Regions from separate parts of the Proteus mirabilis HI4320 genome, predicted to be linked through region 2. Evidence: riboswitches for the same ligand, from Rfam matches in the RefSeq annotation. Region 2 holds a riboswitch; each other region holds the start of a gene.

Region 1 (12,583 bases), 1.3 Mb from region 2:
AACCGACTGACACTAGCGGTAGAGGTAATGGCATAGGAATATAGTTATACTCATGACGAGCAGTCACACTTAAGGTAAAGCCCGCCCCCATGCGAAAACCCTCTCTATCTCCACCGGGATACCACATTTTTTCAAAACCATAGCCCATAATAGGTTGTACACGATTATTGGAATCCATAAAGGCCATAGCATATAAGCCATGCCAATCACCCTCATTATCATAACGATATTTACCCATACCAAATCCCCAAGGCGTTTCGTTATAACGATTGGTTTTTTCTTTATCGTAAGTAAAACGGTTATGCCAAGTCCATACCGGTAAATAGTAGTTATATTGGTCATTATCCCAAGTTTGGGTAAGATTACGTTTAAATTTTCCCCAATAGCTTTCCTCATTTTTTTCTGAGAAAGTGTTCTCTGCTGGCTGAGGTTTTTTTGTCGTAATAGTCTGAGGTGTGTTTTGCGTATTTTCAGAAGCAAAAGCAGGTGCTGTTAACGTAACTGAAAACAGTGTAGCTGCTAATAGGCTAGAGTGAAAATAGGTAGATGACATATATAACTCCGAATACGGCATTGCGGTGGTTCTGGTAATGTTAAAAAAATTTGTGCCATAGTGTTATTGAATTAGTGAAATATTCAGATAAGAGCTATCCGAAATTGAACTATTTTAATAACATTATATTTAATTTCAAATGGTTACAAAGAGATGTATCTCAGTTGCTCCCATTTAAAAGATAATTATTTATAGTATTAGTTAATATAATTGAGGATTTATTAAGCTTAATAATGATACATAATTTATTAGATTTTAGAATAAAACAAACTAAGCAAGATAATAACGATTAAATATTATCTAAAAAACATTATAACATAATATAACGATTACATATCCATCGGTTTTTTTATCGCATATTGAAATATTAATATAACGTTAATAATGAATAGTGTTTGTTATATGGGCAAAATTGCAAAGGAGCAGGATAATAGAGTAATTAATAATGAGAGTTAAATAAAAAAAGCAAAAAACGAAGATGTGTTTATAAAGTGTTTAAGTTTTATGGCTGCTGGATAAAGTGATCACTTCACTATAGCACCCCTAAAGAAGGGGTAAATCTGTGAGTTATGAGTAACGAGGGGAAAACCCACAGATTTTAAGAAAAAATCGTTTAATTATTGAGATAACGGTTCTTTACTAATAACTAATAGTCGATGAGTATGAATATCGCGATCTTTTTCCCAGCAAAACGCATCCCATTTATTATAAAAGTCTTCCACACTATCAATTAAATGTAATGGTCGATCCATTTCAGTGCCATCTGAAGCATAAATATAATATCCTTCACTAAAAGCCCATAAAATCATATCAATCCAAAAACCTTTACCATCAGAGGTTTGTTCCTCATCAGTCACAACAATATTGTGTACTTTTAATAGGTTATAAAAGAAAGTGCGGGGTAAATCTCTTATTACATTGCGATGTTTAGGAAGGCGAGAACGCCATACTTTTATTTGAGTACATGTTGTTTGTCCATAAACGATATCTTGTCGAAATCTTAGTTCAACTAAATAGGCTGTTTCGCTTTCTTTATTAGTAGTAATAAGTCTATATTGATCTCTATGAACAGCTTTAACTAACCGATAGCCCGTAGGAATTTCAAAACCGTCTAAAGAAATATCTTTTACCCCTTGGGTTATAAATTGTATTGTATGTTCAATATTTTTGGCTGGTAGTTTTAATTTCGCATTAAAATCTGCATCAGGAATAAGATAAGGCATTGATTGTCCATTTTGTTGTTGCGATGGTTCATTTTTCATTTAGCCCCTCCGCATATCAGTGGTGGTCAAGAAATGCATTATAAATACCTCATTTAGCAGATTATATATCGATTGTCGTTAAAATGAGCAAAATATTTTATTTTATGCTTATCATTGTTTTATGTTGAGAATATATATTCAAGATTGATAGCTAATAAAATATAAATCATCGAGCCTGCCTCTATTATAGATAAGCTAGATTAATTTATCTTCTAAAATAGAAAAGTTAACTTAAAGCACGTTAAGTGAGCTGATAAAGGTTGTCACTATCAAACTAGCTTCTTTATCTTCTGCATGCGATACTCTTGTGGCTTATATCATATAAGCTTTGGCTCGGGGCGCCTATTGGCTGAGATGAACCCGTATAACCTGATCTGGATAATGCCAGCGTAGGGAAGTCAAGGTCACTGTGCTGATTAACAGAGCCCGACTTTTCTGTAACTGGTAAAGGAGGAGTTAATCAGTGAGATATAACGCGTTGTCTATCGCCGGCACCGATCCGAGTGGTGGGGCGGGGATACAGGCTGATCTGAAAACATTTTCCGCACTGGGTGTATATGGCACAACAGTCATGACTGCACTGGTAGCGCAAAATACCTGTGGTGTACACTCTGTCTATGATTTATCCCCAGATTTTGTCGCAGCACAATTAGATGCGGTACTTTCTGATGTCAGAATAGATAGCGCTAAAATTGGTATGCTTTCTAATGCCAGTATTATTGATGTCGTTTGCGATAAACTGCAGCAATATCCCATTCCTTTTGTCGTACTTGATACTGTTATGCTTGCCAAAAGCGGCGATCCACTGTTACAACCTGATGCTATTGATAAAATGTTCACTCAGTTATTACCCCGCGTTGATTTGATCACGCCAAATCTGCCTGAGGCGGCAGCACTATTAGGTTGTGATATCGCGACAGATGAAACAACTATGAAACAACAAGGTGAAGCATTACTTTATCAAGGTTGTCAGGCGGTATTGATGAAAGGGGGCCATTTAAGCGAGAAAGAAAGTCCTGATTGGTTATTGACCCAAGATGGGCAATGGCGATTTACTTCACCGCGCATCAATACAAAAAATACTCACGGTACGGGATGCACACTTTCAGCCGCTTTAGCTGCTATTCGTCCTCAAGTTTCTGATTGGCAAAGTTGTGTTGAACAAGCAAAAGCCTATTTACAGCAAGCGTTAGAACAGGCAGACAGTTTAGAGGTGGGACAAGGTTTCGGCCCTGTACATCATTTTCATCGCTGGTGGTGATATCAAAAAGCCCCTATTAAAGGGGCTTCAATGCGTAATTTAATCGTAAAAAATTAAGCAATAGTCACAGATTTATCTAAATAGACATCTTGTACGGCATTAATTAGAGCAACACCGTCTTTCATGGATTTCTTAAAGGCTTTACGACCTAAGATAAGCCCCATGCCCCCAGCACGTTTATTAATGACTGCAGTACGTACTGCATCAGCAAGATCATTATTACCCGATGCTCCACCTGAGTTAATTAATCCTGCACGTCCCATATAGCAGTTAGCTAATTGGTAACGCACTAAATCAATGGGGTTTTCGCTCGTCAGTTTAGTGTAAACACGCTCATCAGTATGACCAAAACCAATCGCTTTAAAGCCACCGTTATTTTCAGCCATTTTCTGTTTAACAATATCGGCACCAATGGTTGATGCTAAATGGTTAGCTTGACCTGTTAAATCAGCACTTGCATGGTAATCAACCCCATCTTTCTTAAAGGCTGGATTACGTAAATATGCCCATAATACGGTAACCATGCCTAATTCATGGGCACGTTCAAATGCCATCGAGATCTCTTCGATTTGGCGGCGGCTTTCTGGAGAACCAAAATAGATAGTCGCACCTACAGCAACAGCGCCCATTTCAAAGGCTTGTTCAACACTGGCATATAGCGTTTGGTCGTATTGAGTTGGATAGCTTAATGTTTCGTTATGATTAAGTTTTACCAAAAATGGGATTTTGTGTGCATAACGACGAGAAACAGAAGCTAGAACACCATAGGTGGAAGCAACACAGTTACATCCGGCTTCAATGGCAAGCTCAACAATATTTTTGGGATCAAAATAGAGTGGGTTCGCGGCAAATGAGGCAGCGGCAGAGTGTTCAACACCCTGATCGACAGGTAAAATAGAAAGATAACCCGTTCCTGCTAAACGACCATGGTTAAACAGGGTTTGCATAGAACGCAATACGGTATTAGGGCGATTGTTATCAATCATCACACGATCAACAAAGTCAGAACCTGGCAGGTAGAGATTTTCGCTTGGGATGGTTTGGCAGCGATGTTCCAATAATGAGTTAGCATCAGCACCTAACAAACTTACTATATCAGTCATTACTTACTCCAGTTCACGATGAGATGATAGTGATTGTCATTTATCTACATTAAGATAACAAGTCACATTGGGGCGGTAACCGGCAGTGGATCGCTTCAGGTAGTACAATAAATTCAAATTTATCCCCTAAAAGGGGTTCACCATCTAAATTAAATACCATTTCATGAGCCGCACTAATAGTGACCCAATCACTTTCTCGCTCAATAATTTTGTCATTTTTCTTACGATCGAACAGACTGGTTAATAGAGAAGGAAGCAATTCACGGGCTTCAACAAGGGTAATATTGAGTTTATTGTCATTAATCAGTGCTTCGGGGCAAAGTTGTTGTCCACCTCCCGCTTGGCGTCCATTACCAATACCGATAATTAAAGCTTCACCTTTCCAATGAAAATTTTCAGCTTCAACGGTGCATTGATCCGCTTTTAAGGTATCAATACGCAATAAACCATTAATAAAATAAGCAGCACCACCTAAGGCAGATTTTAGTGCTTCAGGGGTTTCAGTGGTGATCTTGGTACCAAAGCCTCCTGAGGCCATATTGATAAAGTAATGTGTTTTGTTCACATTAATAATATCGACAGGAACGGCGCGACCTTTAATCGCTAAACTGAGCGCTTTGTCCATCTCTAATGGGATTTGTGCACTGGTGGCAAAATCATTTGCAGTCCCTAAAGGGATAATGCCTAACGCGGGGGGCGAAGAGGGGGCTAAACGAACCAGCTCAGAGGCGACATTGTTGATCGTACCATCACCCCCTGCGGCGATAATGGTTTGCGCTTGAATATGTAGTGCTTCTTGCACAAAGCGTTGAATATCACTTGATTCCCATGTCACTCTGACTTGGATATCATTACCTTCCTTGCGTTGTTGATAAACCGCTTGTCGCAGAGCCTCATTGCCTGAGTTTTTTCCATTGATAATCAGCAAACTGATTTGGCCCATCAATATGACTCCTTAATTAATATGACTTATTTAAAGATAATGGATATTAGGCGAATTACCATTTTTTTTACAAAGTATCACCAAAGCCAAAAGCAATTTACGTTACTCAAAAAATAATAATAAAAATAGCGGGGGATAAAAAAAGAAAAGGCAAATCCAAGGGAGATTGGATTTGCCAAGGAGGTGGTTCCTAGTCTTACTGTATTCATTCTAGTTCTTTATTTTTCGAAATAGATAATACGGCAAATGAATAGGTATTGATGTGATCTATCTTTGAAATTGACCACATCAAATCAGATAATGATGATTTACTTCACTTCTACCGCATCAATTTTATGAGGTTGACGGGTTGTCGTTCCTGGCAGATTACGAATAAGCAGTGCAAAGTTTAAATCAACATCGTCAGGAACAGGTAAATAAACCACATGGCCATTACCCGGAGCAACATCTGTCGGTTGTTGTTTTTTATTAAATAACGCATCTAAAGTGAATTGAATATTTCCTGTTGGTGTCATTAGCTCTAAGCTATCACCTAAGATAAATTTATTTTTAACATCCACTTCAGCTAAACCGTTAACACGTTTACCTGTAAATTCCCCTACAAACTGTTGTGTATCTGATACAGAATAGCCGTATTCATAGGTTTGGTAGGCATCATGGGTATGGCGACGTAAAAAACCTTCGGTATAACCGCGGTGTGCCAAACCTTCTAGCGTTGTCAGCAGTGTCGGATCGAAAGGCTTACCTGCAACAGCATCATCAATAGCACGGCGATACATCTGTGCTGTGCGTGCGCAATAATAGAAAGATTTAGTACGACCTTCAATTTTCAGTGAATGTACACCCATCTTAGTTAATTGCTCAACGTGTTCGATAGCGCGCAGATCTTTTGAGTTCATAATATAAGTACCGTGTTCGTCTTCGAACGCAGTCATATATTCACCCGGACGTTTAGCTTCTTCAATTAAGAACACTTTATCAGTGGGGGCACCTACACCTAACGTTGGCTCAACATTTTTTACCGGGATAGGTTGGTACTTCTCGATGATATTCCCCACTTCATCTTCTTTGCCTTCTTCAACTTTGTATTCCCAACGGCAGGCATTTGTGCATGTACCTTGGTTTGGGTCACGTTTATTGATATAGCCTGATAATAAGCAACGACCCGAATAAGCCATACACAAGGCCCCGTGAACGAAGACTTCAAGCTCCATATCAGGGACTTGTTTACGAATTTCTGCAATTTCGTCAATAGATAGCTCACGAGAAAGAATAACGCGAGTTAAGCCCATTTGACGCCAGAATTTTACGGTAGCCCAGTTAACGGCGTTAGCTTGTACTGAAAGGTGGATATCCATATCAGGGAAAGCTTCACGCACCATCATGATCAAACCCGGATCAGACATAATCAGCGCATCAGGCCCCATATCAATAACTGGTTTTAAGTCACGGATAAAGGTTTTTAATTTTGCATTATGGGGGGCGATGTTAACCACAACATAGAAGCGTTTACCTAATTCATGCGCTTCTTGTATTCCTTTAGCAAGGTTTTCGTGATTAAACTCATTATTACGTACGCGTAAACTATAGCGAGGCTGACCTGCATAGACCGCGTCTGCGCCATAAGCGAATGCATAGCGCATATTTTTTAATGAGCCTGCAGGAGAGAGCAATTCGGGTGTAAACATGATTAATTTCCTGGTTCTGATTTCAAGTCAGTCCCCTACACAAAAGGTAAGGGTATATCATAAAGGGGAGGATTCTAGCGCTTAACTGTAGCGAGGTTCAATGTATTCCTGAAAAAATATCATCGAAAACGATAGGCTGCGGTTTCCCAACGATAGCCTTGTCCATAAATTGAACGAATAAATTCAATTTGATCGTTAAGTTGCTCAAGTTTGCGCCGTAAGTTTTTTATATGGCTATCAATAGTACGGTCGGTTACGATGCGATAATCATCATACAGATGATCCATTAACTGGTCACGGCTTAACACTTTGCCCGGTTGTGTAGCTAATGCTTTAATAAGACGAAATTCAGCGGTAGTTAAATCAAGAATTTTATTATGATATTGAATTTGGTAAGCCTGCTCATCAATAATAACTAAGGCGCTATTTTGCACAATATCCTGTGGCCGATAATAGCGACGCAATAATGTTTTTACACGGGCAACCACTTCTCGAGGGCTATAAGGTTTGCAAATATAATCATCAGCACCAATTTCCAACCCTAATAGTCGGTCTACTTCTTCTGTTTTTGCGGTGACCATAATAATAGGAATATCGGAGAACTGACGTAACTCTTTGCATAGGGTAATGCCATCTTTACCCGGTAGCATCAGATCAAGCAGGACTAAATCGTAATGAGATTGTTTGATATGTTGTATAACCTCAGTACCATCTGCCAGCCACTGCGTTTGATAATCAGATGCTTGAAGATAATCAATAAGTAATTGTGCCAATTTCGGCTCATCTTCAACGATTAAAATTGAATATGTAGATGTGGTCGTGGTCATTGTCTATATGGCTCAATAGTTATCAATTAGGACAATAATATTCAGTATAATCAATAGAGCAAAATTTAATTATCTTCAGAATAGACAGGTAATACGATAAGTATTTTTACTCCACCGATAGCGGATGGCATAGCCATGATTTTACCATTATGAGCTTCGACAATATTTTCGCAAATCGCAAGCCCCAAACCAGAGCCGCCGCTGGAACGATTACGAGAGCTTTCAGCCCGATAAAAACGTTGGAATACCGCTTCATATTGTGCTTTATCTAGCCCCGGGGCACTATCTTCCCACACAATCAACACATTATTATGTTCTCTTTTGCTACTAATATGCAATTGACCACCAGAATTGGTATAACGAACACTGTTTTCTAATAGATTATGAAAAAGTTGGATCAACCTATCCGGATCAGCTTGAACAATCAGTTTGACGTTATCATCTAAATCAGTCTGTAAAGCAATCTCTTTGGCTTGATAAATATGCCGATAAGAGGCGACAGCTAACAAAATAATTTCATTAATATCAATAAAATCCTTACGATAGGTCAAAGAGCCTCTATCAGATAATGATAACTGATGTAGATCGTTTACCAGTTTAGTTAAATTTGTTACTTCAAAGAGTAATGAATTTAACGTTTCTGCAGTTGGCTTTCTTACACCATCTTGTAACGCTTCAAGCTCTCCTTTTAAGATAGCCAATGGCGTACGTAACTCATGGGAGATATCTGCCATATAATCACGGCGAATTTGCTCATTTTTTTCCAGTGTACTGGCAAGTTGATTAAAATCCGTTGCTAGCTGGCTGATTTCATCTTTATTGGTTGGGGTCACGCGAACAGCAAAATCGCCAGCGGCTAATTTATGGGTTGCCTCCACTAATCGCTTTACTGGGCGGATCATGCTGCGTGACAGTATTAACGTAATTAATAGCGCAAAAAGCACCGTTAAGCCGGCAATGATCCAACTGGTGCGTAACTGTTGCTTATCAAAGCTAATATCTGCTTCGTTGCTGATTTTATCCGCTGCACTGACAATCACCCAGCCGACAATTTCATCATGATAAGTAATAGGTTTTTTAAAGGTTTCTGCGGGAAATTGATTATCATGGCCAAATAAGCGTTTCATCTGTTTATCGACGATCCAAAACTGAGTACGCCATCCTCGAGGGGCAGGGCCTTCACCACTTTGACTTATTTGGTCAATGGTTCGTAGTATCTGATAAATAGAGCGATCGTCTCGATTGAGAAAACGCCAATCTCCGGTTAATTGATATTGATCGCTTAACGCTTCGGCTAACAAGGTTGCCCGCTGTTCACTGTTTTTCTTGATATAGCCAATAAACCCCTGCTGGAAGCTACTACGAATACCGATATGCATAGCAAATACCACTATCATGCAAGTCGCGAAGATCACCAAAAATAGCTTACTTCTTAGTTTCATGCATTTGCCTCTTTTTTGTTATGGCGTCGCTGTTGCCAACGTTGGCGAACACCATCAAAAAACAGATAGATAATCGGAGTGGTATACAGGGTTAATAATTGGCTCATAAGCAAGCCACCCACAATGGTAATGCCTAATGGCTGCCTTAATTCCGCACCATCACCACTACTTAGCATCAGAGGTAAAGCGCCAAAGAGCGCGGCTAAGGTAGTCATAATAATAGGGCGGAAACGCAATAAACTGGCTTGAATAATCGCTTCTTGAGCGGATAGTTTTCCTTCTCGTTGAGCCGTAATCGCAAAATCCACCATAATAATGGCATTTTTCTTCACAATACCAATTAACAACATAATGCCAATAAGAGCAATTAAGCTAAAGGGGGTATCAAACAAGCGCAGTGCTAATAATGCGCCAACACCGGCAGAAGGCAATGTGGATAAAATAGTCAATGGATGAATATAGCTCTCATAAAGCACACCAAGGACAATATAGACGGTGACAATAGCCGCTAAGATCAAGATAAGCTGTGACTTAATGGTTTCTTGAAAAATTTGCGCTGTACCCGCAAAGGTGCCTCGTACCGTGTTAGGTACACCTAACTCTGTCATGGTTCGCTCAATGGCGTTAATGGCATCAGATAAGGTATAGCCCTCTGGCACATTAAAAGCGATGGTAGAGGCGGCAGACAACCCTTGGTGATTAACACTTAAAGGTGCATTAGCGGGATACCAACTGGCAAATGCAGATAATGGAATACGTTCACCTTGTGTATTCATCACATACATTTTATCCAGTGCAGAAACATCTTGCGTATATTGTTCAGACACTTCCATCACGACTTTATACTGATTTAGCGGGGCATAAATGGTAGAGATCTGCCGCTGTCCAAAGGCGTTATTTAATAAATTATTGGCATCACTGACATTAATGCCTAATTGCGACATAGTATCGCGATCATAAGTGAGTGCCATTTCGGCACCTTTATCTTCTTTATCTGAGTTGACATCAACCAGCTCAGGTAATTCGCCTAACGCTTTACGTATTAATGGCTCCCATTTACGTAATTCACTTAAATCATCAGCGAGTAAAGTAAACTGATAACTGGCATTAGCTTGGCGTCCTCCAGCACGTACATCTTGTACAGGCATTAAAAATAGTGTTGCACCGGGTTCATTAGCCAGTTTGATACGAAGGCGATTGATCACTTGATTTGCACTATCTGTGCGCTCTGAGAGCGGATTAAGTGAAATAAACATAAATCCACTATTAATACGTCCTCCCCCCGTAAATCCCGTGACGCTATCAACATCTTTATCTGCATTAATCTCCTGCATAAAACGGGTCATTTTTTCTTTCATCGATTGGAATGAAATACTTTGGTCTGCACGTACAAATCCCATTAAACGACCGGTATCTTGATCTGGAAAAAAGGTTTTCGGCGCACTGATATATAAATAAGCATTCAGTCCTAAGGTGGTAATAAAAATAGCCATGATCCAGCGTTTATGCCGTAATGCCGCTTGTAGTGTGACACTGTAACCTTGTTGTAAGCGAAAAATTAACTTACCAAATCCGCGTAAATGTGACTGTGCTTTGGGTTTTATGCCTTTTAATAAATGGGCACACATCATTGGGGTTAATGTTAAGGAGACAAATAAAGAGATCCCAATCGCGGTGGTTAAGGTAATGGCAAACTCTTTAAAAAGTCGTCCGACAAGGCCATCCATCAACAAGAGAGGAATAAATACCGCCACCAATGAAATACTCATTGAAAGTACCGTAAAGCCCACTTCGCTAACCCCTTTTAGGGCGGCTTGTTTAGGTTTTAAGCCATTTTCGATATGGCGAGAGATATTTTCGAGTACGACAATCGCATCATCCACGACAAAGCCGGTTGCAACCGTTAATGCCATTAATGATAGATTGTTTAAGCTAAAGCCACATAAATACATGGCTGAAAAAGTACCAATTAATGAAACGGGTACGGCAACAGCGGGGATCAAGGTAGCACGCCCTGAACGTAGAAATAAGAATACCACTAAAATAACCAGTGCCACGGCAATCGCTAATGCGCGTTCAACTTCTGCTAACGAGGCACGAATAGTGGGGGTTCTATCTTGAGCTACCTTTAAATTGACACTGGCAGGGAGTAGCTCACGTAATTCGGGGAGTTCATCACGAATGCGGTTGACAGTTTCGATGATATTGGCGCCTGCTTCACGGCGAATAACCAGTAAAATAGCCGGTTCACCACCACTCATTCCTGCCGCCCGTGCGTTTTGTACAGAGTCTGTCACTTGGGCAACATCACTTAAACGCACGATAGCATCTTGATTATAATGCACAATAATTGGGCGATAATCTTGAGCTTTGCTTAACTCATCGTTAGTTTGTATCTGCCAACGATTTTCATCATTATGAATAAAGCCTTGTGGTCTTCTGACATTGGATTGACTAATGGCTTTGCGTACATCATCAAGACTGACATTTTGATTAAATAGCGCATCAGGATTGAGTGCAACACGCACAGCCGGCAATGAACCTCCCCCTACGGAAACTTCACTTACTCCTTCAATTTGCGAAATTTTTTGTGCCAAGCGTGTTGATGCGAGATCATAAAGCTCACCGGTATTTTGTGTCTCTGAGGTCAGCGTTAAGATCATAATCGGTGCATCAGAAGGATTTGATTTGTAATAACGCGGGCGACTTGGCATACCTGAAGGTAATAGGCTTTGTGAGGCATTTAACGCAGCCTGTACATCTCTAGCTGCGGTATTAATATCTTTATTTAAGTCAAATACTAATGTGATACTGGTACTACCTAAAGCACTACTTGACGTCATCTCATCAATCCCCGCAATACGCCCTAAGGAGCGTTCAAGGGGAGTGGCAACAGAAGAAGCCATCGTTTCAGGTGATGCCCCCGGTAATGAGGCATAAATATTAATGACCGGATAATCAACTTGTGGCAGTGGTGCGACAGGTAACAACATAAAACCTAACGCACCACAAAGAGAAATGGCTAGGCTAAGTAGTGTAGTAGCAACAGGTCGTTGAATAAATAGAGCAAACAGCTTCATGACACCGCTCCATTATCATGTTCAACGCGTTTATGGCGATTAAGGTAAAGTGATAACTTATCAAACAGCAAATAGATAACAGGGGTGGTAAATAAGGTGAGTATTTGACTCATAATTAAGCCTCCCACCATGCATACACCTAATGGTTGGCGTAATTCAGCCCCTACGCCAGTGCTTAGCATTAAAGGTAATGCACCTAATAACGCAGCCATAGTGGTCATTAAAATAGGGCGAAAACGTAGCAGACAAGCTTGATAAATTGCTTCGTAAGGAGATAGTCCTTGTTCTCTTTCAGCGGCCAGTGCGAAATCGATCATCATGATGGCATTTTTCTTAACAATACCAATCAACAAAATGATGCCAATAATCGCAATAATATCTAGCTCATTACCGGCTGCCATCAGTGCCAATAAAGCACCGACAC
Region 2 (12,583 bases):
AAAATGATATTATTGAGGGACTAACAGCAACATCTTCTTCAACAGCTAAGGTATTTCAAGCAGGAACAAAATTAACGGCTCAAGGTGAAGTTGTTACAGCAGGAGGCCGAGTATTATGTGCAACTGCTTTAGGGGAAAATATCGAACAAGCTCAAAAGAATGCCTATGCTTTAGCCAACAGTATTCACTGGTATGGCTGTTTCTATCGCCATGATATCGGCTATCGTGCCATTGCGCGTTTAAAAAAGTAAGTTAAAACAGCAAAAGGGAGTGATCACAAACTCTCTTTTGTTGGTTCCCATTTACAAAAATCGTGTTCTGCAACCATTAACAACTGGTTACCTTCGGGGGAATCCAACCAAGCAACATAAGCGGGACGAGTTAGATGCTGTGTTCTACGTTTTAGCCAACGTTGTTCTGGTGCTTCAAATGATACATTCACTTTTTCACCCGCACATGTTGTCAATGTATCTTGATACCAGGTTCCTTGAACTAGCTTTACCTGACCTATTGCCAATGCCTTACTGATCTCTCGTTCTCGACTGGCTGCAAATACCATTTTTAAACGTTCATCTTCTGTTAATGGGCGCTTTTGTCCTTGATACTCTTGTTGCATAAAGATAACTTCGCCACGTTTATTTAAACGTAAATGCCAAGAGGAAGGATGGGAGGGATTAACGATTTCACTGCGAATTTGCCATAATCTATTTTGGCGGTACTCATAAAAAGTGACAACAGTTTCAGGCTTTTGATAAAAGCTATAGACACTCATAATCACTTGAGGCTCTGATGTTTTGTTATTTAAACGCCAAAGCCGCACAACCCCTTCATCTGCAATATAGCCCGTTGCAGAAAATTCGGGTAGTTGTGGAGAAGAAGAGCAGGCGCTGAGCAAAAAAGAGAACCCTATTGCTAACAGCCCCTGTCGTCTCAACAAAAGGGGAGCAACTCCCCCTCTATTGTTCATTCCGTTCAAAGGAATTATTTTACTGCGTCTTTCAGTGCTTTACCGGCAGTAAATGCAGGAACGTTAGCTGCTGCAATTTTAATTTCTTTGCCAGTTTGAGGGTTACGACCAGTACGCTCTGCACGGTGATTCACTTTGAATGTACCGAAACCAACTAACTGGACAGAATCACCTTCTTTCAGAGCACCTGTTACTGAGTCGATAAACGCTTCAATAGCAGCTTTTGCCTGAGTTTTTGTCAGATCCGCTTTTTCAGCAACTGATTCGGTTAATTCAGCTTTGTTCATAAAATAGTCCTTAAAGTATGTTTTATCGTTTGAAAAACATCTGGTGAAAAAACTTAATTCATCTTTTTTAGAGAGTCAGTTAAGCAAAACACCTGAGCCACTTCTTTTCGTACCCAATGTAGAACATACACGGGGGTAATGTGAAGTCTTTAAACGTCGCTTTTCAAGCACTAAATCACGTTTTTCTGATTTAGTGCGTTAATTCTATACCGATATTGCTCATTCCAGATTCGCGCAGGTCTGTACGCAGACCTTTTATTAGTTCAATATCTCTTTCTTCGCACTCAACAAGTAGGCGATAAATTTCCCATTGAATATCGAACTCTTCAGTGACCGCAGCAAGAGATTTTAATTCTTCTTCAGACATTTCTCTTTCTGCTTGTGTCATTTCAAGTGTAGCAACAGTTCCAACCGAAATTTTGCTCACTTCAATAGCATGACTGAGTGACTCACCACTTAAACGAGAATGAATAAGCTCACTCAGTGCCACACAGGCGTCGATTGCAGGATAGACACCATAAATATCAAACTGAGATGCATCAGGAATAGCTTCTTCTAATTTCTCTAATTGAGAATCAAAATTCACCTTCGCATCTTTTACCGTTAAAGTTTCCCAAACTAGATCGAGAATACGACGATACAGGGTTGGATCAGTAAATCCTGTTTCGCGACAAAATACCTGATAATTTGGATACATTCTCTCACACAGGCACGCCATAAACGTTAAGTGTTGCCAACTTTCAAGCTTTTCTAAACGTAAATGGATTGGGTTCTTCAACATTAGTGATTACTCATTTTCTTAACTTAGCCGCAGTTTACCTGAAAATTGAAAATATCCACATATTTACCGCCGATTTAGAGCTTATTCTTATTCAATTGCTCAAATAATCGCCTATTTGAGGCAATACCATCGGCCCAACGAGTCGGTTCAGGTAATCGATATCCATTTATACAGCGTTTTACCCACGCTAATGCACTCTCCATACTCACTTTATAGCCTGGAGAAATATATAAAGGTTTACATCTTTTTTTACTACGATAAATCCAACCTAACTGCTCATCCTTATCCATTAATTTTTCCGTACTTCCTACATCGTCGTCTAATTTTTTATCATCACCACATAAACGACTTTTTGCCACACCGATGGTTGGAATATCGGCTAAGAGTCCAAAATGACTTGCCACCCCTAACCGTCTAGGATGTGCGATCCCTTGACCATCAACAAAAACAAGTTGCGGTTTTTGCTTGATGCCCTGCCAAGCTTTTAATAACGCAGGACACTCACGGAATGAAAGGAGTCCGGGAATATAAGGTAGTAATGTTGCAATACGGGCTATTTGATATTCAACAATTTCAAAGGAGGGATAATGCATAACAACAATAGCGGCACGAGTGACCGCACCGCTATTTTCAAATCCGACATCGGCACCTGCAATATAAGTTGGTGCCATAAATTGGTCGGTTAAGATAATCTGTTGAGCTTTCTCTGTCTGCTCTTGACGTAATTGCTGAGTATTAATCATTATCCTGATGATAAGGCTTCGATAGACGGTGAACCGCATCAATAAATGCTCCAGCATGCGCTGGTGGAACATCTTGATGAATACCGTGCCCAAGATTAAAGACATGACCAGTACCTTTGCCAAAGCCAGCTAAAATCGTAGCGACTTCTTGTTCTATTCTTGCTGGTGGCGCATACAACATAGAAGGATCCATATTACCTTGTAAGGCAACCTTATCACCGACTCGACGGCGAGCATCTTCGATATCAATCGTCCAATCAAGTCCTAATGCATCACAACCTGTGGCTGCCATCGCTTCTAACCAACGCCCACCACCTTTAGTAAATAAGGTGACCGGAACTTTTCTGCCCTCATTCTCACGAATAAGACCATCAACAATCTTATGCATGTATTGTAATGAGAACAATTGATAATCGCGTCCTGTTAGCACACCTCCCCATGTATCGAAGATCATGATGGATTGTGCCCCTGCTTTAATCTGAGCATTCAAATAAAGGATAACGCTATCCGCCAGTTTATCCAGTAATAGATGCAGAGCTTGTGGCTCGCTATACATCATTTTTTTAATTTTTGTGAACGCCTTACTACTTCCACCTTCAATCATATAAGTAGCTAGTGTCCATGGACTACCTGAAAAACCAATTAATGGCACATTACCTTGCAATGCATGACGAATTGCACGTACCGCATTCATGACATAACCTAATTCATCTTCCGGATCGGGAATAGGTAATTTTTTTATATCATCAAGGCTATTTATCGGTGTTTTAAAACGAGGACCTTCCCCTGTTTCAAAATACAGACCTAATCCCATCGCATCAGGGATAGTTAAAATATCAGAAAATAGGATAGCGGCATCTAAAGGAAAACGTCTTAAAGGCTGTAAGGTAACTTCGCATGCCAATTCGGTATTTTTGCACAATGAGATGAAGTCTCCCGCCTGTGCTCGTGTTTCCTTGTATTCAGGAAGGTATCTGCCTGCCTGACGCATCATCCAAACAGGGGTGACATCAACAGGTTGGCGCAACAGCGCACGTAAATAGCGGTCGTTTTTCAACTCACTCATGTCTAACTCCATTAATAGTAATAGGGCCGCAAAATAGCGTGTAGTGTAACATGTTGGAAAAATAACAGTTGGCAGGCAACACCTTTATTTAGCTATTTTCTTCATCTTGTCTAATATTCGCTATCGTATCTTCTATTAAACGTCGCGCAATAGTATCAGAAGGTGGTATTTGTGGTAACTCATCATAGCGATACCATGCTGCACTGATTAATTCCGAAGGATCATGTCGTAACTCTCCCCCTGCATAATCGGCAAGAAAACCCATCATAAGAGAATGAGGGAAAGGCCATGGTTGTGAAGAAACATAACGAATATTGCGAATATGAATATGACTTTCTTCAAAAACTTCGCGAGCTACCGCATCTTCTAAGCTTTCCCCTACTTCAACAAAACCAGCTAAAACGGTGTAGAGTGGTGAATGTTTATGCCTAACATGGTGTGCTAATAGAATTTTATCTTTATTACGAATACCAACAATAATACAAGGTGCTATTTGTGGGTAATAACGCTCATGACAGTTATCACATAAACATGCCCATTCACTCTCACTATGGCGCATTTTAGCCCCACAATAGCCACAAAACCGATGAGAACGATAAAATTCAGCAAGTTGAACACCACGACCGACTAATTTAAATAACTTTTCATCTTGAGATGCGATAAGCCTTGGTGAACACATATCGCTTTCCATTTTGTCATAAATCAGCCAGACATTTTCTCCTTGCCATTCCCCAACAATTTTGGCTTGTTTACCCACAAGTCCCCAATCTGTTGCTAAACCAAATGGAAGTTCACCTTTGGGTAACCAAACTCGGCCGCCTAGGCTGACTGTCCACCAGCCTTTTTCACCACCTGTTAGCGTATATAAATGCATAGTAATAATTCTATCTTAGTTAATGATATACAATAGAGGATACTCTCTTTCACAAGAGCCGCTCAATGAATTATGTCGCTACGCCAAAATTCATCTATACCTCCATGGTAAAAATATAAATTGTATTTATAAATAAGGTTCACTCGAATGACAAACATAACGAAACATAAGATCGCTATTTTTGATTTAGATGAAACACTGTTAGCCGGAGATTCTAGCTGTTTATGGACAAATTACTTGTGGGAGAAAAAGAGAGTCACTGATCCTGCTTTTTTAGCTTTAGATAAACAAATGATCGCTGACTATTACGCAGAAAGGCTCAATATAAATAAGTACTTACACCAACATTTATCTTATTTTAATCAGCATAATATTGAAGAAATAAATCAATGGGTTACTGATTTTACTCATACCATAATCAAGCCATTGCTCTATCCTCAAGGCATTAATACTATAAACCTATACCGACAACAAAATATCCCCGTTATCATTATCTCTGCAACTATGTCTTTTCTGGTACATGCGATTGCAAAACAACTTAATGCTGATATTTCTATGGGCATTGATATGCAGATAAAAAATAATCATTATACAGGCCATATTGAGGGTATTCCTACCTTTAGAGAGGGTAAAGTCACTCGACTCAATCAGTGGAAAGAACAAAACAACATTAAGGATTCTTATATTTATTTCTATACTGACTCAGCCAACGATCTCCCTTTATGCTATCAAGCAAATGAGGTTATCACCATTAACGCCGATGAAAGATTAAGCCAAATAGCAACAGAAAAAGAATGGCAACAGTGCTACTGGCAGTTAAATAAATAATCATTATCGGGCTTGTAGTTTTTAAGATCTTTAATATACTGTGGGCATTCTTGTCGGAGTGCCTAGTGTTTATAAGGCTATTTTTAACACAGGCTGAGACCGTTAATTCGGGATCCGCGGAACCTGATCGGGCTAATACCCGCGAAGGGAACAAGAGTCATTCGACCTTTAGATAGCTTCATTGTGTCTATTTTTTACACTCTTATCTGTCGATACTCCCTGCGACCTCCAGACAAGCATTTTTCTCAATATTCACCCGACAAGCCTTGTGCTTGATTGATATTTATTAGGAAATGCTATGTCCAAAAATCAAACTATCTCTATTAAAGATGTTTCGCCCACTGCGAATAAACAGCGCCCACGTAAAGAACAACGCGATGCAGCGCAATCCTTTATTAGCACTATTCAAGGTATTAATTTTCCCAATTCAAAACGTATTTATATCACTGGTACTCGTTCAGATATTCAAGTGCCAATGCGTGAGATCCAACTTGATAAGACCCTGATCGGTGGCTCAAAAGAAGATCCTATTTTTGAAGAGAATGAACCTATTCCAGTCTATGACACTTCAGGGCCTTATGGTGATCCAACTTCTCAACTTGACGTTAATCTTGGCTTAAAAAAAATTCGCCAACCATGGATTGATGCGCGTAATGATACCGAACCTCTTTCACACTTAAGTTCTGATTTCACTCAACAACGCCTTACTGATGCAGGATTAGAACATCTACGCTTTCCGTTAAAACCCAGCCCTAGAAAAGCGCTAAATAATAAGAGAGTGACGCAATTACATTACGCTCGCAAAGGTATTATTACGCCAGAAATGGAATTTATTGCCATTCGAGAAAATATGGGGCGAGAACGTATTCGTAGCGAAGTATTACGCCAACAACATGCCGGATTTAGCTTTGGTGCACATTTACCTGACAATATTACGCCTGAGTTTGTACGCCAAGAAGTTGCTGCTGGTCGTGCCATTATTCCTGCCAATATCAATCACCCAGAATCTGAGCCGATGATTATTGGCCGTAATTTCTTAGTTAAGGTGAATGCTAATATCGGCAACTCTTCGGTTACCTCATCTATCGAAGAAGAAGTAGAAAAACTGATTTGGTCAACACGTTGGGGGGCCGATACCGTGATGGATCTGTCAACTGGACGTTATATCCACGAAACACGTGAATGGATCATCCGTAATAGCCCAGTCCCTATTGGTACTGTTCCTATTTATCAAGCTCTCGAAAAAGTTAACGGTATTGCAGAAGATCTCACTTGGGAAATGTTCCGTGATACTTTATTAGAACAAGCGGAACAAGGGGTGGATTATTTCACTATCCATGCAGGTGTCCTATTACGCTATGTTCCTATGACCGCAAAACGTTTAACGGGTATTGTCTCTCGTGGTGGTTCAATTATGGCGAAGTGGTGTTTATCACACCATAAAGAAAATTTCCTCTATACCCACTTCCGAGAGATTTGCGAAATCTGCACCGCTTATGATGTTTCATTATCATTAGGTGATGGTCTAAGACCTGGCTCTATCCAAGATGCTAACGATGAAGCACAGTTCGCTGAATTACATACCTTGGGTGAATTAACAAAGATTGCTTGGGAATATGATGTACAAGTCATGATTGAAGGCCCAGGTCATGTACCAATGCAGATGATACGTCGCAATATGACGGAAGAACTAGAGCATTGTCATGAAGCCCCCTTCTATACATTAGGCCCTCTAACAACTGATATAGCACCGGGCTACGATCATTTTACTTCCGGTATTGGCGCTGCAATGATTGGCTGGTTTGGCTGTGCCATGCTCTGTTATGTCACTCCGAAAGAGCATCTCGGACTCCCCAATAAAGAAGATGTGAAACAAGGTCTTATTACTTATAAAATCGCCGCCCATGCTGCTGATCTTGCCAAAGGACATCCCGGCGCGCAAATTCGTGATAACGCCATGTCTAAAGCCCGTTTTGAGTTTCGATGGGAAGATCAATTTAATCTAGCACTTGATCCTGAAACTGCCCGTCAATATCACGATGAAACCTTACCTCAAGCATCGGGGAAAGTCGCTCACTTCTGCTCTATGTGTGGACCTAAATTCTGCTCAATGAAGATAACACAAGAAGTGCGTGATTATGCAGCAGGTATGGAGCAGATGTCGCAAGCCTTTAAAGCCCATGGTAGTGAGCTATACCACAGTGCAGAAATAGCCAGTTCCGAGGTAGCTGATAATGAACAGATCCTCTAATTCGGCTTTTGCCCCAACCGAAAAAAAGTTGGGGCTTTACCCTGTTGTCGATTCTATTGAATGGGTTGAGCGCCTGTTGAAAATAGGTGTAACAACGATCCAATTACGCATCAAAGATAAACAGCCCAAAGATGTTGAACAAGATATAATCACTGCAATCAAATTAGGTCGTAAGTATAACGCAAGATTATTTATCAATGATTATTGGCAACTCGCCATTAAACATCACGCTTATGGTGTTCATCTTGGACAAGAAGATCTCGACATTGCCGATCTTGATGCTATTAAACAGTCAGGTTTATGCCTTGGTATTTCCACCCATAATGACACTGAACTACAAAGAGCAAAAAGGTTACTTCCCTCTTATATTGCTTTAGGGCATATATTTCCAACGACGACGAAAGATATGCCATCAAAGCCACAAGGTTTAAGAGCACTCAAACATCAAGTAGAACAAACTCATGATTTTCCAACCGTTGCTATTGGCGGGATCTCTCTAGAAAAAGTCTCTGATGTCGTAGCAACTGGCGTTGGTGGAGTTGCTTTAGTGAGTGCAATAACAAAGGCATCAGACTGGCAACAGGTAACACTTAAATTATTAGAATTAGTAGAGGGAAAACCATCATGCTAAATGATAATGATTTTATGCGTTATAGCCGACAAGTGATGTTAGAAGATATAGGATTAAAAGGGCAAACCAAAATACAGCAAGCCAGAGTATTAATTATTGGCTTAGGTGGGTTAGGCTCTCCAGCATCACTTTATCTAGCAGGTGCAGGAGTGGGTGAACTTATTTTAGTCGATGATGATAATTTGCATGTCTCGAATTTACAGCGTCAAATTCTCTATCGCACTCAAGATATCCCAGATGCAAAATCAGACATCGCCAAACAGGCTCTACTTGCCTTAAATCCTGACATTAAAATCACCACCTATAAACAACGTGTTAATGATGATTTTCCCTCTACGTTGCTTCAAAACATCGATTTAGTTTTAGATTGCACTGATAACATGAGCACTCGCCAAGCAATCAATCGTATCTGTGTTAAACAACAAATACCGCTTATTAGTGGCAGTGCCGTTGGATTTAGTGGTCAGTTGATCGTGTTTGAGCCCCCTTTTATTCATGGTTGTTACCACTGTCTCTATCCTGATAACAAAGAGCCACAACGCAATTGCCAAACAGCTGGAATTCTAGGCCCCGTTGTAGGGGTCATTGGTACTCTGCAGGCACTTGAAGCAATTAAGTTACTTGCAGGTTTACCAAGTACGTTAAGTGGAAAACTACGTCTGTTCGATGGTAGAAAACAAAATTGGAGCACCTTGCGCTTAACACCATCAAAAAACTGTCCTGTTTGTCGAGGGTTAGCATGAATATTACCGTAAATGACGAACGTTATTCTCTGGATATGCCTGTCACGATAAGCCAGCTCCTTATTGAGTTAAAACAACCCTCTATGGGGGTGGCACTCGCTATCAACGACATCATTATTCCGCGTGAAAACTGGAATACACAAATGATCAATGAGGGTGACACAATTCTTCTCTTTCAAGCAATTGCGGGAGGCTGATATGTTGAAAATTGCTGATACTACATTCACATCAAGGTTATTTACTGGTACAGGTAAATTTGCGACACCAACACTCATGGCTGAAGCCATTAAAGCCTCTGGTAGCCAATTAGTCACAATGGCAATGAAGCGTGTTGATTTAAAAAATGGCAATGATGATCTAATCGCCCCTCTTAAATCATTAGGGATAAAATTATTACCTAATACTTCTGGTGCAAAAACAGCACAAGAAGCCGTTTTTGCTGCACGATTAGCAAAAGAGGCCTTTGATACCCATTGGATCAAATTAGAAATTCATCCTGATACCAAATACCTACTTCCTGATCCAATAGAAACACTTAAGGCGGCTGAACTTCTTGTTAAAGAAGGTTTTGTGGTTTTACCTTATTGCAGTGCTGATCCGGTATTATGCCGTCGCTTAGAAGAGGTAGGATGCGCAGCTGTAATGCCGTTAGGTTCACCTATTGGTTCCAATCAGGGTTTACAAACTCGCGATTTTTTGCGGATTATTATTGAGCAAACCTCAATACCCGTTGTTGTTGACGCAGGTATTGGCGCACCAAGCCATGCTCTTGAAGCTTTAGAATTGGGTGCGGATGCTGTACTCGTTAATACCGCCATAGCCGTAGCTAAAAATCCAGTTTTAATGGCTCAAGCTTTTAAAGCTGCAATTGATGCTGGAGAGCTTGCTCGACAATCTGGACTGGCTGTACCGACTTCAATAACACATATGCAAGCACAAGCCTCTAGCCCATTAACCCAATATTTAGAGGCTTTCTAATGAAAACATTTTCTGATTATTGGCAACAATTAGATTGGGATGACATCACGTTAAGACTGAATAGTAAAACTTGTGAAGATGTTGAAACTGCTTTATCTCATCATACTTTAACGCTTGATGATTTTATGGCGCTGATCTCCCCTGCTGGCCGACATTATTTAGAGCCAATGGCACAACGTGCCCAGCAACTAACTCGACAACGTTTTGGTAATGTTGTCGGTTTATATGTTCCACTGTACCTCTCTAATTTATGTGCTAATGATTGCACTTATTGTGGCTTTTCAATGAGTAATGCCATCAAGCGCAAAACATTAAATGAAAACGAAATCCTTGCTGAATGTCATAGCATTCGGCAATTAGGTTTTGATAGCCTGCTACTCGTTACAGGAGAGCATCAAAGAAAAGTTGGTATGGATTATTTCCGTCAATATATACCGCTTATTCGCCAGCAGTTCAGTTTATTAATGATGGAAGTACAACCTCTGGCGACAAATGAGTACGCTGAATTAAAAACGCTCGGTATTGATGGTGTAATGGTTTATCAAGAAACCTATCATGAACCCACTTATCAGTTGCATCATCTAAGAGGAAAAAAACAAGATTTTCATTGGCGGTTACAAACCCCTGATAGATTAGGGCAAGCCGGCATTGATAAAATTGGTTTAGGTGCACTAATTGGTTTATCTGACAGATGGCGTACCGATTGTTATATGGTGGCTGAGCATCTGCTATTTTTACAAAAACGTTACTGGAAAAGTCGTTACTCTATCTCCTTTCCTCGTCTACGCCCATGTGCTGGTGGGCTTAATCCTGCATCGGTAATGAGTGAAGCAGAATTAGTTCAGTTGATTTGTGCTTTTCGTATTTTAGCCCCCGATGTTGAGCTTTCCCTTTCAACACGTGAATCGCCTTACTTTCGCGATAATACAGTACCTTTAGCCATCAATAATATCAGCGCTGGCTCTAAAACTCAGCCCGGTGGTTATTCTGATAGTCATGAGGAGTTAGAGCAATTTTCACCTAATGATAATCGTCATGTCAGTGATGTAATTAATGCTCTCAAAACACGAGGATTACAGCCTGTATGGAAAGATTGGGATAACTATTTAGGTCGTTAATAGAGATAAAATAATACCGCGTTTTAATTTATTTTTTTAATAAATATAATCGCGGTTTTATTACATAACACATAGTAATAAATAATTAAAAATAATATCAATACGTTAGATATAACAATAAATTTTTCTTAAAAAGATTAAGTTAACTAACTATTTCATTAGGTTAAAATCAATATTTTAAGTTCTTGTATACTTAAACCAGTTATTCGTTCAATAAATTCTAACTCAACGTTTTCTTTTAATAAGTTTTTTGCTAATTGTATTTGTACTATCTTTTTACCTATTTCTATACCTTCATTTTTACCTATTTCTATACCTTCATTTTTACCTATCTCTATCCCCTCCATTTTTCCTAATTTAAATCCTTTATTTTCTAACCGCCATGCAATATTCATAATCGTCTCTCTATGGTTATCTACTTGTTCAGCTATCTTATTTATGATGGATTCAAAATCCGCCGCATCCATAATTGAGAATAAATATTGTACAACAGCGATAGTGTCTTCATCACTGCAGTTTTTCTGATTTATCGCTTTTGAGAGAAGCATCGCTAACTTATCAAGATCATCGCAACTGTTCACATGTTTCATTGCAATTTCCATTACAGCGGCTTTTCTATGTGTTAATAAAATTTCATCATCAATTGAATTCAAATCAATTAATGCAAAATTATTAAGATAGAGTTGATTTGCCAATGTAGAAAGCGGAAAACAATCTAACCAATTGACAGAAAAAGGATAAGGTTTGCGTTTGCCATGATAAAACAAGATAGGAACAACCAACGGCAAAGATGTGTAACCTTGCTGTAGATGCTGATTCATAGTGCAAAACGCATAGTGCATCATACGCCAAGCGATCATTTTATCTGGTCGAGATTGGTGCTCAATTAAGAAATAAATTGAGATATTCCCCTTTTTGGTTTTCACTGAGTAGAGAATATCTGACATACGAGAACGTAATTTAATATCGATAAAAGAGGAATTTTGTAGCTTTAAAGTTGAAAAATCACAATAGCTTTTTAATTCGTCTGATAAATGGATAAAAAAGAAATCCTTAGCATTACTAATATTCATCATGAAGCGTTTGAATGCAGCATCATGAGAAGAAATTAAAAGAGGTTTATTCATCGCTGACTCCGTGCTAAATGTGGACCGCCAGCTTACAGAAAAAAATGACCTTTTACTTAGTAAAAAATCATCATAAATATCTGAAAAATATAAACTTAATTATTTAACTTACCTATGCAAGTATAAAAAAGAGCAAAAAAATACCCTCGATAACTATCGAGGGTATTTATATTTAAAACTAATGCAGTA
Region 3 (7,960 bases), 520 kb from region 2:
ACCGTAAACGGGTATTTTATCGCCTCGTGACACTGATAACCTTCAACACTAAAGTCATCTGTCGTGACCCAAGTTTCTATATCATCTAATGTCTTAATGTTTGGATTAATATGTAGCTTAGGTAATGGCAATGGCTCTCTTTTTAGTTGAACATCACGCATCAGAGGTAATTGGTTCTCATAAATGTGAGCATTAACTATCTTATGGAATGCTTTACCTGGTTTATGCCCTGTGATTTGAGCCACCAGCGCTAATAATACAAAGCATTGAATTTGATTAAAATTCAACCCTAATGGGACATCACAGCTACGTTGATATGAGGTTAAATAAAGCCTGTCACCGAGCAATGAAAAAGTATGTGTATGCATGCATGGACGTAAACACCCTAACGCTGTTTCTCCGGGATTATAAAAAGTGACTATCTCACCACGATCGTCAATACCGTTAGTTAAGTTATCTACCACTTTACGTAATTGATCAAAGTGCGAGCCATCAGGGCGTTGCCATTGGCGTCCTTGAACACCATAGACTCGGCCCATATCATCTTCACCCTTACGATGCGGATTATTTAACCATGCGCTATTTTCATTAGCATTCGCGTTCCACGTATTACAGCCAATAGCACGAAATTGTGCTGCATTATCATAACCACGTAAGTACCCTAATAGTTCCGCAATCGCGGCTTTGTAAAAACTTTTACGCGTTGTTATGAGTGGAAATTGGTTATTGGCAACATCATATTCCAGATCGGCATTTATCACCGTTAAACAACGGGTTCCTGTCCGTTTATTATCAATCCATTCACCTTCATCGATAATGCGTTGACACAATGCCAGATACTGCTTCATGTAGTCTCTCTTTTTTGTTAGCTAATAATAGTTAGTGTGTTGTTGGCGTCTGTGGAGTGGCTTTATCGCGACGATACGCCCACACCATAAAGATAATGCCTAATATTATCATTGGAATGGAAAGAATTTGCCCCATGCTGATACCGCTAAATAAACCTAATTGCGCATCAGGTTGGCGGAAGAATTCAACAATAATACGGAAAGCACCATAACCAATTAAGAATAACCCCGATACACTGCCCATAGGACGATTTTTGCGCACAAAGATATTCAGAATAATAAATAATACCACGCCTTCTAGGAACATTTCATAGAGTTGCGATGGGTGGCGAGGCAATACGCCGTATTGCTGAATGATAGGTAATAGTGTAGTGGGATCTTGCGCGACAAGCTGTAGATCTTCTGCACGGGAGCCTGGGAATAAAATCGCCCACGGGGTATCTAAGGTGACTCTCCCCCAAAGCTCTCCATTAATAAAGTTACCAATACGTCCTAAACCTAAACCAAATGGAATTAATGGAGCAACAAAGTCTGCGACTTGAAAAAAGTGACGTTTAGTGCGACGAGCAAACCAAATCATGGCGCAGATCACCCCAATTAAGCCACCGTGGAAGGACATTCCGCCATCCCAGACTTTAAATAGGTAAAGTGGATTATCTAAAAATACCGGTAAGTTATAGAATAAAACATATCCTAGACGCCCACCAATAAACACGCCCACAAACCCTACATAAAGTAATGTTTCGACTTCACTTTTTTGCCAACCACTGTTAGGTTTTGCCGCTCTGCGGTTTGCTAGCCATAATGCAAACACAAATCCAATCAAATACATCATGCCGTACCAGTGCAAAGATACTGGCCCGATAGAAAACATAACTGGATCGATTTCTGGAAATTTAAGGTAGTTTATACTCATTCTTCCCTACTTCACTTTATTAATGATTTTCTATCTATGGGTCGATGTGGATAACCCCTTAGACAAAAAGTTTATACGAAGGCCTATCAGATACCTCCGCGAATTAATCCACCTAATCCTTGTCTTTCCATAAAATCAGCAGACAATTTTTTTATCTCTATTGCCGTTTCAGCTTTCAACACCTGTTGCATAAAAGGCTGTAAGATAGCAGGATCTAGATGGCGCAATAAGTATTTTACCCTAGGTAAACTACGGCCACTCATGCTTAACTGACGAAAACCTAGCCCTATTAGTAGCAATGCCCCCATCGGCGTACCCGCCATTTCACCACAAACACTGACTGGTAACTGATAACGTTGGCATTCTAAAGCAATAATATTAAGCGAACGCAGTAATGCAGGATGCAAATTATCATAGAGCAGTGCTACATGGGTATTATTACGATCGACTGCAAGTAAATATTGCGTTAAATCATTGGTACCAATCGAGATAAAATCTACTCGATGTGCTAATTGCGGTAACATAAAGACCAATGAGGGGACTTCAAGCATGATCCCCACAGGTGGTAGAATGCATTCGCATTTCATTTCTCGGCTAACTTCAGCACATGCTCTTAGTAACAATGCTTTCGCTTCTTCAATTTCATCAATACTTGTCACCATCGGCAACAATATTTTCAAATTTTTAAATTCAAGATTAGCTTTTAACATCGCTCGTAGTTGGATCAGAAATATTTCTGGCTGATCGAGTAATATTCTGATCCCCCGCCACCCTAAACAAGGGTTCTCCTCATTTATCGGCATATAAGGAAGCTGTTTATCTGCACCTATATCTAAAGCACGTAGTACGACGGGTTTATTGGGAAAAAATGATAAGATTTCACGATAACGGTTTTTTTGTTCATCTTCGGAAGGAAAACCGCTTTGTAACATAAAAGGGATTTCTGTGCGATAAAGACCGACACCATCTATGCCAACGCTAATACGTTGTTCATATTTAATGCTTAGCCCTGCATTTAATTGCACACTGATGGATTCACCATTTTTTAATACCGCTTGCTGTTCAAGCTGCTCTTCAGCAAGTTGACTCAATACTCTTTCTTCATCAATAATTTGCCGATATTCCTGCATGATAAAGGGTTCTGGTTCAATAAAAATCTCACCACGATAACCATCAAGAATCAGCATTCGGTTGTGAAGTAGCTCCGGTTGAATATCTGCCCCCATAATGGCAGGGATCCCCATTGCTCGAACTAAAATCGCTGAGTGTGAATGAGTCGCACCATCACGAACTATCACCCCCGCCAGTTGTTGTTCTGGCAACTCAGCCAATAGATTGGCACTAAGCTCATCCGCCACAAGAATAAAGCGATCTGGCCATGTATTTGTCGTGCTGAGATCATCATCTAAATGAAATAGTAAGCGCTGACCTAATGCTTTTAAATCTGAAGCTCGTTCTCGCATATAACTATCTTTAAGACTTGAGAACTGTGCAGAAAACTTCTCTATCACCACTTTTACTGCCCACTCAGCAACATAGCCTTGTTGTATAACCCCAGTCATTTTTTGTCTTAATTGGGGATCGTTAAGTAAATGCGAATAGAGATCGAAAATAGCCGCACTCTCTTTTTGTGAATTTGCCATAAAGCGCTTACTAAAACGGCGACACTCCGATGTCGCATCTTCTAAGGCGACCGTTAATCGGTTTAATTCACTTTTTATATCCAGTGCGCTGGCTTTAAAAACATGATCTAAGGTTGGCTGAGACATCTCTTGCCAACCATATGCCATCACTACCCCCGTAGAAACGGATAGGGCTTTAATACGGCTTTGACGATATTGTCCAAATAATCCTTTCGTTTGCACTTGCGACAATATCGCCCCTAATTGGGTGGCCAGTGTCACCATAAAAGATTCTTCGCTTTCATTAAATAAGCGTCGCTCTTTTTGCTGAACCACCAGCACCCCAAGTAACTGACGACGATAGACAATGGGCACGCCGAGAAAAGCGCGCAGATCATCCTCTTTTACTTGTGGCAGATAGGTAAAATTAGGATGTTCACGAATATCAGCCAGATTAATCAGCTCAGAAAGACGTCCTACTTCACCCACCACCCCCTCATCAAATGAGAGGCTGACGGCACGCCCTTTCGGCTTTTTCAATCCTTTTGTGGCCATTAAATAGAAACAGCGATGAGGAATATCGGCAAGATAAATAGAACACACATCCGTGTGCATAGCTTGACACGTTTCTTTCACTAATAGTTCAAGTGCTTCTGGCAGACTCGCTGCCATAGCCACTTTTTCTACAATTTCCCGCAAACGTGTCAGCATAGTGTTATCTAATACCTTTTACGGCGATATCCATAGGAAGGACGAGACATAGACACTTGTTCTTGTAATGGCATAACTACTGGTGCGAACTCTTTCATCACGCGACGATATACATCTCGCTTAAAAGAGACGACTTGACGAACAGGATACCAATAGCTAACCCAACGCCAACCATCAAACTCTGGCGTTTTGCTCTGCTGAACATTAATGTCCTTGTCGTTACTTGTTAACTGCAAAAGGAACCAACGCTGTTTTTGTCCAATACAAACAGGTTTTGTGTCCCAACGCACCAAACGCTTAGGTAACTTGTAACGTAACCAGTTACGCGTGGAGGCAAGGATTTTAACATCCTTACGACTTAATCCAACTTCTTCGAACAACTCACGATACATGGCTTGTTCTGGTGATTCTCCAGGATTAATTCCCCCTTGAGGAAATTGCCATGAATGTTGTCCATAGCGACGGGCCCAAAGCACTTGCCCTTGCCGATTACAAATTACAATCCCCACATTCGGGCGGTAGCCATCATCATCGATCACCAGACTACCTCAATAACCAAACTTGAAAGATAACTCATTGTTTCATACTACCCACAAACGGTAAACCACTATCAACAGACTTTGCACAACGTGAGTATTTATCTACAATGGGAATGTCTCAACGGGGTGCTTTTTTTAAGCTGAGAAAAACTCGTGGAACCTGATCCAGCTAATACTGGCGTAGGGATTTGAGTCAGGATGGCGCAATAATAACTCATTTGCCTCCTCACTCCTCAGATCCTACTTGACTTTTTACTGAGGAAAATAGCGTGTTAATAAATTCTCTTCGTTCAACTCTCTTATTCAGTGCACTAGGTTTGTTCAGTGCTTTTGCCACAAATGCACAACAAACCAAACCCACACTTACCGTCTATACCTATGACTCTTTTACCGCGGATTGGGGGCCTGGTCCGGCAATTAAAAAAGCATTTGAACAACAATGTGATTGTGAGCTAAAACTGGTTGCCCTTTCGGATGGGGTTTCTCTCCTTAATCGTTTACGTATGGAAGGGAGTAAAAGTAAGGCAGATATTATTTTAGGGCTAGATAACAATCTTATTCATGCGGCAAAACAGACCGGACTTTTTGCACCAAGCAATATTGATACATCAAAACTAGCATTACCTGAAAAATGGACTGATGACACTTTTGTGCCTTATGACTACGGTTATTTCGCTTTTATTTACGATAAAAATCGTATTACTCATCCCCCTAAAAGCATGGATGAGCTGTTAAATAGCCAACAGCCGTGGAAAATCCTTTATCAAGATCCACGTACCAGTACCCCCGGCTTAGGCTTAATGTTATGGATGCAATCACTGTATCCAAACAATACCGCTGAGCAGTGGCAAAAATTGGCGAATAAAACACTGACAGTAACCAAAGGCTGGAGTGAGTCCTATGGCTTATTCTTGAAAGGAGAAGGGGATTTTGTGCTTAGTTACACCTCATCTCCGGGCTACCATATTTTGGCTGATAAAAAAGACAATTATGCGGCAGCTATTTTTGATGAAGGACACTATTTACAGGTAGAAGTTGCAGCCAAGCTAAAATCCAGCAAACAGCCAGAATTAGCTCAGCAATTTATGCAATTTATGCTAACCCCCGCTTTCCAAGAAACCATCCCAACCACTAATTGGATGTATCCTGTTATTGATATGCCACTACCTGAGGTCTACTCCGTTATGCCTAAACCGCAAAAGTCATTACAATTTGATGCTGATGTGGTAGCCAAAGAGCGCCAAACATGGACACGTAATTGGCAATCTGCGGTTAGCCGCTAATGGGTAAATGGCTTATCCCGGGGCTATGCGCCTCGGGATTATTACTTACCGTCGCCCTTCTCTCCTTCGGTGCTTTATGGTTTAACGCGCCAAGTGGTGATTTATCGACTATTTTTGCTGATAGTTACCTATGGCATGTGGTGCGCTTTACTTTTTGGCAAGCATTTTTATCCGCGCTATTTTCCATTTTACCGGCAATTTGGTTAGCAAAAGCGCTCTATCGACGCCAGTTTGTTGGCAGAACGCTCTTTTTACGCTTATGTGCAATGAGTTTAGTTCTACCGGTGTTAGTGGCGCTATTTGGCATTTTAACTGTGTATGGTCGCATGGGGTGGCTGGCTCAAATATGCCAATGGTTAGGGATTGATTACCATTTTACGCCTTATGGTTTACAAGGCATTTTACTCGCACATATTTTTTTCAATATGCCACTGGCTACCAGAATGTTGTTACAAGCCTTGGAAAGTATTTCTACCGAGCAACGCCAATTAGCATCACAATTGGGAATGAATGGCTGGCAACGTTTTCGTTTTCTCGAGTGGCCCTATTTATGGCGACAAATCCTGCCTACTGCATCACTGATTTTTATGCTCTGCTTTGCAAGTTTCGCGACTGTATTAGCGCTGGGAGGTGGGCCTGCGGCAACAACTGTTGAATTGGCAATTTATCAAGCATTAAGTTATGACTACGATTTACATCGTGCAGCGCTATTAGCATTAATTCAGCTATTTTGCTGCTTAGGATTAGTACTTGTTAGCCAAAAATTAAAGGGAACACTCTTTGTCGGTAGTCATCAAAAACTAAGCTGGCGTGATCCTAGCGACTCATTAATCAATAAAATAACGGATAGTTTAATTATCGTACTTGCTATGCTCTTTTTACTTCCTCCGTTATTAGCGGTGATAAGTGATGGCTTAAACAGTCAATTATTAGGTGTTCTACAACAGCCGGTACTTTGGCAAGCCTTTACAACATCATTAATTATTGCACTTGGCGCTGGGGGACTTTGTGTTATTTTAACGATGATGTTGCTCTGGAGTAGTCGAGAATTACGCTTACGCCATTTTAAAAAGGCCGGACAAGCGCTGGAAATGAGTGGACTCATTATTCTGGCTATGCCGGGCATTGTATTAGCGACGGGCTTTTTTCTATTATTAAACAGCACAACCGGATTACCTGAATCTCCCTATCTTTTAGTGATCCTCACTAATGCGCTTATGGCTATTCCATATGCTTTAAAAGTACTTGAAAACCCAATGAATGATATTGCAGCCCGCTATAATCTATTATGTGCTTCCCTTAATTTGCGAGGTATTAATCGTCTACGTTGGATAGAGCTACGCGCTTTGAAAAAGCCACTATCACAAGCACTGGCTTTTGCTTGTGTCATTTCCATTGGTGATTTTGGTATTGTTGCCTTATTTGGAAATGAAACTTTTAGAACATTACCTTTTTACCTCTATCAGCAAATCGGTGCTTATCACACACAAGATGGCGCTGTCACCGCGATGCTCCTTTTGCTGTTATGTTTCACGCTTTTTAGCCTTATCGAACGCGTTTCAGGAAAATCCTATGATTAAGTTAGAGCAGCTTTCTTATACCTATGAGCACCAACATCTGACCTTTAATTTAACGGTAAAAGCGGGGGAGCGTATTGCTATTTTAGGTCCCAGTGGTGCAGGTAAAAGCTCATTACTCAGCTTAATAGCGGGTTTTCTGCCCTCAGAGTCAGGCTCGTTATTTTTAAAAGGGAAAGATCATACCAAAACAGCCCCTGCCCAACGCCCTATCTCGATGTTATTTCAAGATAACAATCTTTTTCCTCATCTCACGGTAAGACAAAATATTGGTTTAGGGCTAGATCCAGGGCTAAAGCTCACTGTGGCACAGAAAGCACTATTAGAAAGTCGAGCCAAACAGGTTTCTTTAAGTGATTATCTAGAGCGTTTACCTTCACAGCTATCAGGAGGTCAACGTCAACGAGTGGCAATTGCCCGTTGTCTGGTACGTGAACAGCCTATTTTATTGTTAGACGAACCTT

Evidence for each region. Region 2 has a riboswitch for thiamine pyrophosphate ahead of thiC (phosphomethylpyrimidine synthase ThiC). Riboswitches for the same ligand answer to the same signal wherever they lie in the genome.
Region 1: another riboswitch for thiamine pyrophosphate. It lies ahead of thiD (bifunctional hydroxymethylpyrimidine kinase/phosphomethylpyrimidine kinase); the one in region 2 lies ahead of thiC (phosphomethylpyrimidine synthase ThiC).
Region 3: another riboswitch for thiamine pyrophosphate. It lies ahead of thiB (thiamine ABC transporter substrate binding subunit); the one in region 2 lies ahead of thiC (phosphomethylpyrimidine synthase ThiC).

The regions. Positions count from the first base shown of each region.
Region 1 is NC_010554.1:1,692,182-1,704,764, reverse strand. Features, by position in the region: gene pagP (lipid IV(A) palmitoyltransferase PagP) at 1-553, opposite strand, end outside; gene PMI_RS07775 (hypothetical protein) at 1,171-1,815, opposite strand; TPP riboswitch at 2,140-2,228, shown strand; gene thiD (bifunctional hydroxymethylpyrimidine kinase/phosphomethylpyrimidine kinase) at 2,279-3,076, shown strand; gene fbaB (class I fructose-bisphosphate aldolase) at 3,130-4,179, opposite strand; gene yegS (lipid kinase YegS) at 4,229-5,122, opposite strand; gene trhP (prephenate-dependent tRNA uridine(34) hydroxylase TrhP) at 5,431-6,810, opposite strand; gene baeR (envelope stress response regulator BaeR) at 6,930-7,637, opposite strand; gene baeS (envelope stress sensor histidine kinase BaeS) at 7,703-9,079, opposite strand; gene mdtC (multidrug efflux RND transporter permease subunit MdtC) at 9,076-12,159, opposite strand; gene PMI_RS07735 (MdtB/MuxB family multidrug efflux RND transporter permease subunit) at 12,156-12,583, opposite strand, start outside.
Region 2 is NC_010554.1:3,040,875-3,053,457, forward strand. Features, by position in the region: gene purD (phosphoribosylamine--glycine ligase) at 1-251, shown strand, start outside; gene PMI_RS13680 (DUF1481 domain-containing protein) at 275-967, opposite strand; gene PMI_RS13685 (HU family DNA-binding protein) at 982-1,254, opposite strand; gene PMI_RS13690 (YjaG family protein) at 1,445-2,035, opposite strand; gene nfi (deoxyribonuclease V) at 2,110-2,778, opposite strand; gene hemE (uroporphyrinogen decarboxylase) at 2,771-3,844, opposite strand; gene nudC (NAD(+) diphosphatase) at 3,933-4,718, opposite strand; gene PMI_RS13710 (HAD family hydrolase) at 4,866-5,546, shown strand; TPP riboswitch at 5,591-5,713, shown strand; gene thiC (phosphomethylpyrimidine synthase ThiC) at 5,845-7,797, shown strand; gene thiE (thiamine phosphate synthase) at 7,781-8,428, shown strand; gene PMI_RS13725 (HesA/MoeB/ThiF family protein) at 8,422-9,171, shown strand; gene thiS (sulfur carrier protein ThiS) at 9,168-9,368, shown strand; gene PMI_RS13735 (thiazole synthase) at 9,370-10,149, shown strand; gene thiH (2-iminoacetate synthase ThiH) at 10,149-11,267, shown strand; gene PMI_RS13745 (Rpn family recombination-promoting nuclease/putative transposase) at 11,426-12,394, opposite strand.
Region 3 is NC_010554.1:2,525,414-2,533,373, forward strand. Features, by position in the region: gene PMI_RS11465 (thymidylate synthase) at 1-848, opposite strand, end outside; gene lgt (prolipoprotein diacylglyceryl transferase) at 880-1,764, opposite strand; gene ptsP (phosphoenolpyruvate--protein phosphotransferase) at 1,851-4,097, opposite strand; gene rppH (RNA pyrophosphohydrolase) at 4,106-4,636, opposite strand; TPP riboswitch at 4,749-4,841, shown strand; gene thiB (thiamine ABC transporter substrate binding subunit) at 4,906-5,919, shown strand; gene thiP (thiamine/thiamine pyrophosphate ABC transporter permease ThiP) at 5,919-7,499, shown strand; gene thiQ (thiamine ABC transporter ATP-binding protein ThiQ) at 7,492-7,960, shown strand, end outside.